DNA from 3 places in the Rahnella sp. CFA14(1/10) genome. Region 3 is predicted to be linked to each of the others. Evidence: predicted binding sites of a transcription regulator. Region 3 holds the regulator's gene; each other region holds the start of a gene.
What was found. The regulator PhoB, encoded in region 3, activates phosphate uptake and scavenging genes when phosphate is short. The targets are predictions, from matches to a motif close to CTGTCATAAAACTGNCNNAT.
Positions count from the first base shown of each region.

Region 1 (3,288 bases), on a different contig from region 3:
AAATCACTACGCACTAAAATCGGGCCATTTGGGATCAGCGGAGATTCCCAAATAATACGAATTTTCTTCATCAGATCCGGATGGTCCATGCGGATCATTCGGTTGAACGCACCGGAGGTATAACCGGTTTCACGGTCGCCGATCATTGAAGCCCATGTTACGGCACCTTCAAACTGACCGTTCAGCACACCAAGAATATCCTGCTCATGGCCACCGGAGAAGGTGACACTGGAGAAGAAATTGTTATATTTATTATCCGTGGTGCCGCCAAATTCTTTCTTGAATGTCTGGTTCGGGATCAGGTAACCGGAAGTGGAATCCGGGTCAGCGAAACCGAATGATTTGCCTTTCAGGTCAGATAATTTCTGATACGGGCTGTCGGCTTTAACAATAACAACGGAGTGATAACCACGAGATTTGTCGGTATCGTCAATCACGATGCCCACCAGATCCACCGCTTTCGGATTATTAATATAAACCGAAGCAAAAGATGAAGGTGACATGCTTAATACCATGTCGACTTTCTTACCTAACAACCCCTGAATAACACCTGAATAATCGGATGAATTACGCAGTTTGGTATCCACATTTAATTCTTTATCGAAGAAATCTTTTACACACTGATTATCACCGATTTGCTGAGTGGCATTCTGCCCGCCCAAAATACCTAAGTTTAATTCTTTAGGAGCATCTTCTGCCATGCTGTGCATCGCGGTAAAAGAACCTGCTACGAAGACTGCCAGACGTAATAACTTCTTCATGAAATAATGACCTTGTGTAGATTGAGTGAAAGTAGAAATAAGCACTGCAAAAAAATAAATAACATTATTATTTAACTGTTTATAGCGTCGTGCTCTTCACCGTATAACTGATGCAAAATATCATCAGTTAACTGATCCGGATGTCCGTCGAAAATAATCTGCCCTTTCGCGATGCCGATAACGCGGGTGCAATAATCTTTCACCAGTTCAACCGAATGCAGATTGACCATCACGGCAATATTCTCTTCGCTGACTTTTTTCAGCGCATTCATGATGCGCAGGGTATTTTTCGGATCCAGTGACGCCACCGGTTCATCAGCCAGCAGAATTTTTGGGTTCTGCATCAGCGCACGACAAATCGCTACCCGTTGCATCTGGCCACCGGAAAGGTTTTCGGCACGCTGCAACGCATGCGGCAACATGTGCAGCCATTCAAGCAAAGAGATAGCACGGGCACGGTCTTCGTCGTCGAACTGATTAAAAAATGATTTGAACGTTGAGGTGTGACTGAGACGCCCCAGTAACACATTTGTCAGAACATCAAGACGAGGTACCAGACAGAAATCCTGGAAAATCATGCCACAACACGAGCGCCAGCGACGCAACGCTTTGCCGGTCAGCCCTGCCAGTTCCTGCTGTTCGCCATTTTCGTAATGGCATACCACACTGCCTTCTGTGAGCGGGATAGTCCCGTTGAGAACATGCAGCAGAGTGGATTTACCTGCGCCGGAACGGCCAATTACCGCCACGAATTCACCGGCATGGAGATCAAAATTGATGTCATTCAGGACACGCTGACCTGATTTGTAGGATTTCACGAGACCCTTGACGTCCAGAACCTTGTTCAGATGCTGTGGCCCGGTCTGAGGATATTCAGCCTGTGCCAGCTTAAGTTGAGCTTGAGCCATGATGCTGTCTCTCGGTTGCTTTCGTTATCTGGCGTTCATTAAGCGCGAGTTTTATGACACATCAATGACGATTTAATGGACAGCGCATGACAAAAATGCAACAGATTAAGTGAAATTACCTAACCCATATCCCGAATGACATTTAACTTAATAAGTATCATTTAAGCCTATGATTAGATGGCATCACATTAAAAAAGGAAGATGAAATGGATAATCAGTCACTCATCGCCGCGCTGAAAGAGATTGCAGGCAGCCGCCACGTGTTGACCGGCGACAGCAATACCGAACGCTATCGTAAAGGGTTCCGCTCCGGTGGCGGCAAAGCGCTGGCGGTGGTTTTTCCGCAAACGCTGCTGCAACAGTGGCAACTGCTCAAGGCCTGTATCGCCGCCGATAAGATTGTCATTATGCAGGCCGCCAATACCGGCCTGACCGAAGGCTCGACGCCCAGCGGCGACGACTATGACCGCGACATTGTTATTTTCAGCACACTGAAACTGGACCAGATCCAGTTACTCGACGGTGGCCATCAGGTGATCGGTTTTCCCGGCAGCACGCTCTACAAACTGGAAAAGATCCTCAAACCCTACAACCGCGAACCGCACTCGGTGATTGGCTCGTCCTGCATTGGCGCGTCGGTGGTCGGCGGGATTTGTAATAATTCCGGCGGATCGCTGGTGAAACGCGGACCGGCATATACCGAAATGGCGTTGTATGCGCAGATCGATGTGCAGGGTGAATTGCAACTGATTAACCATCTGGGAATTAACCTTGGCGAAACGCCGGAAGAAATCCTCACACGTCTCGAAAGAGGCGATTACCGTGAAACCGATATCACGCATGATCAGCGCCTGGCCTCGGATCATGATTATGCTTCTCGTGTCCGCGAAGTGGATGCGGATACGCCATCGCGTTTCAACGCGGATGAACGACGTTTATTTGAAGCATCCGGTTGTGCGGGTAAACTGGCCGTTTTCGCCGTACGGCTGGATACCTTTCCGGCAGAAACACAACAGCAGGTTTTTTACATCGGCACCAATGACACTGCGGTGTTGACAGAATTACGTCGTCAGATCCTGCGTGATTTCGTTAATCTTCCGGTGGCCGGGGAATATATGCATCGGGATATTTTCGATATCACCGAAGTCTACGGTAAAGATACATTTATGATGATCGACAAGCTTGGCACCGACAAAATGCCGGACATGTTTACTGCCAAAGGGAAGTTCGATGCGCACGCCAGTAAGGTTCCATTCCTGCCCAAAAATTTCAGTGACCGTGTGATGCAATGCCTGAGCAAAGCTTTACCTAATCACCTTCCCCCCCGCATGAAACAGTACCGTGACCGGTTTGAACATCACTTACTGCTGAAAATGTCCGGCCCCGGCATTGACGAGGCCCGAACCTTTCTGACACGTTTCTTTACTGAGGGTCAGGGGGATTTCTTTATCTGTTCTGCCGACGAAGGCAAAAAAGCTTTCCTGCACCGCTTCGCCGCCGCTGGTGCCGCCGTGCGCTATCACGCAGTACATGAAAAAGAAGTGGAAGATATTCTGGCGCTGGACATCGCGCTGCGTCGTAACGACCGCGACTGGTTTGAAACACTGCCGGAAGATATC
Region 1 is NZ_SEWS01000001.1:566,532-569,819, forward strand. Features, by position in the region: gene phnD (phosphonate ABC transporter substrate-binding protein) at 1-761, opposite strand, end outside; gene phnC (phosphonate ABC transporter ATP-binding protein) at 833-1,669, opposite strand; gene dld (D-lactate dehydrogenase) at 1,876-3,288, shown strand, end outside.
Region 1: a site for PhoB is predicted at 1,710-1,729, ahead of phnC (phosphonate ABC transporter ATP-binding protein). Genes of this name have one in related genera too.

Region 2 (3,288 bases), on a different contig from region 3:
GAACAAATGTTGTCGCTGGATAAAACCATCGAAACGCTGGCCGAAGGTTTTTCTGATAAACATCACGCTCTGTTCCTTGGCCGTGGTGATCAGTATCCGATTGCGATGGAAGGTGCGCTGAAGCTGAAAGAGATTTCTTATATTCACGCGGAAGCCTATGCGGCGGGTGAGCTGAAGCATGGTCCGCTGGCGCTGATTGACGCAGATATGCCGGTGATCGTGGTGGCACCAAATAACGAATTGCTGGAAAAACTGAAATCGAATATCGAAGAAGTGCGCGCCCGTGGCGGTTTGCTGTATGTCTTTGCCGATCAGGATGCCGGTTTTACCGACAGTGAAGGCATGAAGATTATCCAGCTGCCACACGTTGAGGAAATTGTCGCACCTATTTTCTATACCGTTCCGCTACAGTTGCTGTCCTACTACGTTGCCCTGATTAAAGGTACCGACGTTGACCAGCCACGTAACCTGGCGAAATCTGTGACTGTCGAATAAGACTGTCCGGTTTCAGCTATGCGATATATAAGCGCCTCCCGGGGCGCTTTTCTATTTTCAGAATGTTTTTGCCTGATTCCCCACTTTCCCGGCAGCCGATCACGATTCTCCCCTCTCAGGCTTCGTAACCCGCCCCGGATAAGGTATAGTTCGCGTTTTTCTGAAGGTACCCCGCTGAATGCTGACCAATTCCTCCATTCGTCTTAACAAATACATTAGCGAGAGCGGTATCTGCTCACGCCGCGATGCCGATCGTTACATCGAACAGGGAAATGTTTTCATCAACGGCAGGCGTGCCGCAGTGGGGGCTCAGGTGTTTGCCACAGACGTGGTGAAAGTTAACGGTCAGCTTATCGAGCCACGTGATGAAGAAGATCTGGTGCTTATCGCGCTGAACAAGCCGGTAGGTATTATCACCACGATGGAAGAGGGGGAGCGGGACAATATTCGTGATTTCGTCAATCACAGCAAGCGTGTCTTCCCGATTGGCCGTCTGGATAAAGATTCTCAGGGGCTGATTTTACTGACTAACCATGGCGATCTGGTCAATAAAATCCTGCGTGCCGGTAATGATCACGAAAAAGAGTACATCGTGACCGTTAATAAACCGATCACTGACGAATTTATTGCAGGTATGGGTGCTGGCGTGCCGATGCTTGGCACGGTGACCAAGAAATGCAAAGTAAAGAAAGAAGCACCCATGGTGTTTCGTATTACGCTGGTACAGGGGCTTAACCGACAGATCCGCCGTATGTGTAAGCACTTCGGTTATGAAGTCACTAAGCTTGAGCGCGTGCGTATTATGAACATCAACCTGAAAGGTGTTCCACCGGGAGAATGGCGGGATTTAACCGATGATGAATTGATCGAGTTATTCAGGCTGATTGAAAACTCCTCGTCTGAAGATAAACCGGCGAAAAAAACGCAGGCAAACCATACTCAGGCTAAAAAAGCGGTTGTCACAAAACCGGCTGCCACAAAAACAAAAAATACCGAAAAACCTGAAACTAATTCTGCATCCCGCAAGCGTTTTGCCCAGCCTGGTCGTAAGAAAAAAGGGCGTTAATTTACCTGTTTTTCATTATCTGCCGGTGTAATAACCGGCTTTTCCCGCTTAAAACACCTTCATATTGCCCGGGTGGTTCGAATTGTGAACGGTGTCATAAAACTGTCATATAACGTACATTTTACTGTCACTAAACTGTCCTATTTTCCTCCTGTGCCAAACACTTTAATTAACGTCGACATCAGTCGGGAAGTTTAAAACCACCAGGAGTGGAACATGAAATTGATGCGTAACACCGTCGCCGGTCTTGTAGCAGCGACTTTCTCCCTCACAGCAATGTCTGCTTTCGCTGCCACTAACCTGACTGGCGCTGGCGGCACCTTCCCCGCACCTGTCTACGCTAAGTGGGCTGACGCATATCAGAAAGCAACCGGTACTCAGGTGAACTACCAGGGCATCGGTTCTTCCGGCGGTGTAAAACAAATCATCGCCAAGACCGTTGATTTCGGCGCATCTGATGCACCGATGAAAGAAGAAGATCTGAATAAAAATGGCCTGTTCCAGTTCCCTACCGTGATCGGTGGCGTGGTGCTGGCTGTTAACATCCCTGGCATCAAATCTGGTCAGCTGACACTCGATGGCGCAACGCTGGGTGACATTTACCTCGGTAAAATCAAAAAGTGGAACGACGCAGCGATCACTAAGCTGAACCCGGGTGTGAAATTGCCAGACACCAACATCGCAGTGGTGCGTCGTGCTGACGGTTCCGGTACTTCGTTCGTATTCACCAGCTATCTGGCGAAAGTCAACAGCGAGTGGAAAGACAAAATCGGTGCAGGTTCAACGGTGAACTGGCCAACGGGTCTCGGTGGCAAAGGCAATGACGGTGTGGCCGCATTCGTACAGCGTCTGCCAGGTTCAATCGGTTACGTTGAATATGCTTATGCTAAGCAAAATAACCTGGCTTATACCAAGCTGGTCGATGCAGACGGCAAAGCTATCAGCCCGACGGAAGCCTCCTTCAGTGCAGCTGCTAAAGGCGCTGACTGGAGCAAAACCTTCGCTCAGGACCTGACCAATCAGAAAGGTGATAATGCGTGGCCAATCAGCTCCACCACTTTCATCCTGGTTTACAAAGATCAGCAAGATGCAGCGAAGGGCGCAGAAGTGCTGAAGTTCTTCGACTGGGCCTACAAAAATGGCACCAAACTGACAACTGATTTGGACTATGCCGCACTGCCAGCCTCTGTTGTAGAGCAGATCCGTGCAGCCTGGAAGACCAACATCAAAGACAGCAGCGGTAAAGCACTGTACTAGGAATACCCGTCATACCTGAAGCTGCACCGGCGTTAGCTGCGCTCGTTCACCCGAATCACTTACTTGAGTAAGCTCATCGGGATTCACTTGCTTGCTGCCTTGGTGCAACTCCAATTATTTTGGGTATAGTAACTCTGCTTCATTCCCTCTCCGGCCGGGGAGGGAATTAAATCTGAATTAAAAGAGAGTGGTATGGCTGAATACAAGCCGGCTATCAAGGCACCTGGCAAAAACGGTGACATCATCTTCGGCGCGCTGGTTAAACTGGCAGCGCTGATAGTGCTATTTATGCTGGGCGGCATTATCGTCTCGCTGTTTATTGCTTCTCTGCCGAGCATTGAAAAGTTCGGATTATCCTTCCTGTGGACGAAAACCTGGGATGCGCCGAACCAACAATTTGGTGCACTGGTGCCGATTTATGGCACGGTTGTAACCTCCATTATTGCCCTGCTGATTGCTGTTCCGGTGAG
Region 2 is NZ_SEWS01000006.1:330,333-333,620, reverse strand. Features, by position in the region: gene glmS (glutamine--fructose-6-phosphate transaminase (isomerizing)) at 1-495, shown strand, start outside; gene rluF (23S rRNA pseudouridine(2604) synthase RluF) at 674-1,561, shown strand; gene pstS (phosphate ABC transporter substrate-binding protein PstS) at 1,778-2,818, shown strand; gene pstC (phosphate ABC transporter permease PstC) at 3,011-3,288, shown strand, end outside.
Region 2: a site for PhoB is predicted at 1,653-1,672, ahead of pstS (phosphate ABC transporter substrate-binding protein PstS). Genes of this name have one in related genera too.

Region 3 (3,288 bases):
ACGGGGGGCATCAGGGTCCGGCTCCAGCGCCAGCCGCCGTTCAAAGACGTCGCTGACGCTCAGTTCACTGAGGGTCTCTTTTTCCTGCTGCTCAATGCTGCTGATGCGCTGTTCTTTGCTGCGGCGCAACAGGACAACTTCCACCGGCAAATCCGCAGTCAGCGCCTGAATACGCCGCTGAATATCGCTGAGATAATCCTGCGTGGCGACTTCGATATCAAGCCAGACGGGTTTTTGTGCATCGCCGCCTTCGAACTGCGCCAGTTGCTTTTCAATTTCCGCCAGCGAGCCTTTGAGTATCTGCATGGGCTGGAAAACAGGAATTTCCAGCGTGTCGATGGCACTGAGCGTTGCCCCGTCGAAATCGAGCAGATACACACTTTTGGCTTTGCTCAGTTCGTCAAAGCTCAGGGCAATTGGCGAACCGCTGTAACGGATGTGGTGAGTTTTTGCGACGCACTGTGCGCGGTGAATATGGCCAAGCGCCACATAATCAACCGGCGGGAACGCCTGCGCGGGGAAGGCGTCAAGTGTGCCTATATAGATGTCACGCACGGAATCAGAAGTACTGACGCCAACGGTGGTCAGATGGCCGGTTGCAATAACGGGCAGCGGTATGCCAAGTTCATCACGCCTGGCCTGCGCGGCCTGCCAGAGCGCGTCATAATGTGCGGCGATGGCTTCCTGCAATGCCAGTTGTTTGTCGCTGCCGGACTGACCGGCCTGACTGGCCAGCAGATCACGCGGGCGTAAAAACGGGATGGCACACAGTACCGCGCCCGGTTTTCCGTCACGCTGACTGAGCACCAAAATCTGTTCAGACAGATTTTCGCCGACAGTGGCAATCACCCGCGTATTCAGGCAGGAAAGTAGCTCGCGTGATTCATTAAGTGTTGCGACGGAATCGTGGTTGCCAGCCAGTACCACCAGCTGACAGCCGGTTTGTTGTAATTCCACCACGAAGCGGTTATACAATTCGCGGGCATAACTGGGCGGTGATCCGGTATCGAAAATATCACCCGCGACAATCACGGCGTCGACCTGATGTTGCTGCACCTGACCGGTCAGCCAGCGCAGAAATGCCTGATGTTCGGCTGCACGGCTTTTGGTGAAAAAGTACTGGCCAAGATGCCAGTCTGACGTGTGGATCAGGCGCATGAGACTCCTGTATGAACCCTGGATGACGACAATGGGGCAAAGTATAAACGTCGGCGGGGGGAGATGTCCCCGATAAATCAGTCCAATTTCAGCAAGATGGCCGCTAATTATCTGTCATATTTGACTGTAATGAACCATTCTTTTCGTTCATAAATCTGTCACAAAACTGACGCATAATGGCGCCCGCAATCAAATAAAAGATCGCTAACCTATTGGCAGGACCTACGATGGCTAGACGTATATTGGTGGTTGAAGACGAAGCTCCAATCCGTGAAATGGTGTGTTTTGTACTGGAACAAAATGGCTATCAGGCCGTAGAAGCTGAGGATTTTGATTCAGCGATTGGGCAGCTTGTTGAACCTTACCCTGAACTTATCCTGCTCGACTGGATGTTACCTGGCGGTTCCGGTATTCAGTTTATTAAGCATCTTAAACGTGAGGCGCTGACCCGCGAAATTCCGGTGATGATGTTGACCGCACGCGGTGAAGAAGAAGATCGGGTGCGTGGCCTCGAAGTCGGTGCCGATGATTACATCACCAAACCGTTTTCCCCGAAAGAGCTGGTTGCCCGCATTAAAGCGGTGATGCGTCGCATCTCGCCAATGGCGGTGGAAGAAGTGATCGACATGCAGGGTTTAAGCCTGGATCCCTCGTCTCACCGGGTGATGGCCAACGAACAGGCGCTTGATATGGGGCCGACAGAATTTAAGTTATTACACTTCTTTATGACGCATTCTGAACGTGTTTATAGCCGGGAACAGTTGCTCAATAACGTCTGGGGCACTAACGTTTATGTGGAAGATCGCACCGTAGACGTGCATATTCGTCGTTTGCGTAAGGCGTTGGAAACCAGCGGACATGACAGAATGATCCAGACTGTTCGTGGTACCGGATACCGTTTTTCAACGCGTTATTGAGTCCTCACAGCGGAGAATCTGTGTGCTAGAACGTTTGTCATGGAAACGATTGGCCGGCGAATTTTTTCTCTTTTGTCTGCCAGCGTTAATTCTCGGTATTTTCGTCGGTCATTTCGGCTGGCTCCTGTTTGTGTCGCTGGTTGCGGCACTGGGCTGGAATTATTACAACCAGCTTAAACTCTCTCACTGGCTGTGGCTTGACCGCAGTATTACGCCGCCGAACGGCCGCTGGAGCTGGGAGCCGCTGTTCTACGGGCTTAACCAGATGCAGATGCGCAACCGGCGCCGGCGTCGCGAATTAGGTCAGTTGATCAAACGTTTTCGCAGCGGTGCTGAATCGCTGCCCGATGCCGTGGTGCTGACTACGGAAGAAGGCAATATTTTCTGGTGTAACGGGCTGGCGCAGGATCTGCTCGGTTTCCGCTGGCCGGAAGATAACGGGCAACATATCTTCAACCTGCTGCGTTATCCGGAATTCCGGTTGTGGATCCAGACCCGCGATTTCAGCCGGGCGCTGAATCTGCAACTCAATAATGAGCATTACGTCGAGTTTCGCGTTATGCCTTATTCAGAAGGGCAACTGCTGATGGTGGCACGCGATGTCACACAGATGCGTCAGCTTGAAGGTGCACGGCGTAACTTCTTTGCTAACGTCAGTCATGAGCTGAGAACCCCGCTGACCGTATTGCAGGGATATCTGGAAATGATGGAAGACGCCAAACTGGAAGAACCTTTCCGCACCAAAGCACTGGATACCATGCAGGAACAGACGCGGCGAATGGACGGGCTGGTGAAGCAGTTGCTGACGCTGTCGAAAATCGAAGCTTCAGCGAATATTGATTTGCATGAGAAAGTCGATATTCCGGTGATGCTCGGTATGCTCGAACGTGAGGTGCAAACGTTAAGCAACGGCCGGCATGAGGTGGTGTTTCGCATTAATGACAAACTGAACGTCTTTGGTAATGAAGATCAGTTGCGCAGTGCGGTATCGAATCTGGTGTATAACGCCGTCAACCACACGCCTGCCGGGACGCGGATTGAAGTCAGCTGGCAGCAAACGCCGCATGGCGCGCAATTCCAGATCAGTGATAACGGGCCGGGCATTGCGCCGCAGCACCTCCCGCGCCTGACCGAACGTTTTTACCGGGTCGATAAGGCCCGCTCGCGGCAGACCGGCGGCAGCGGACTCGGGCTGGCGATCGTCAAACATGCG
Region 3 is NZ_SEWS01000012.1:96,828-100,115, reverse strand. Features, by position in the region: gene sbcD (exonuclease subunit SbcD) at 1-1,158, opposite strand, end outside; gene phoB (phosphate response regulator transcription factor PhoB) at 1,386-2,075, shown strand; gene phoR (phosphate regulon sensor histidine kinase PhoR) at 2,098-3,288, shown strand, end outside.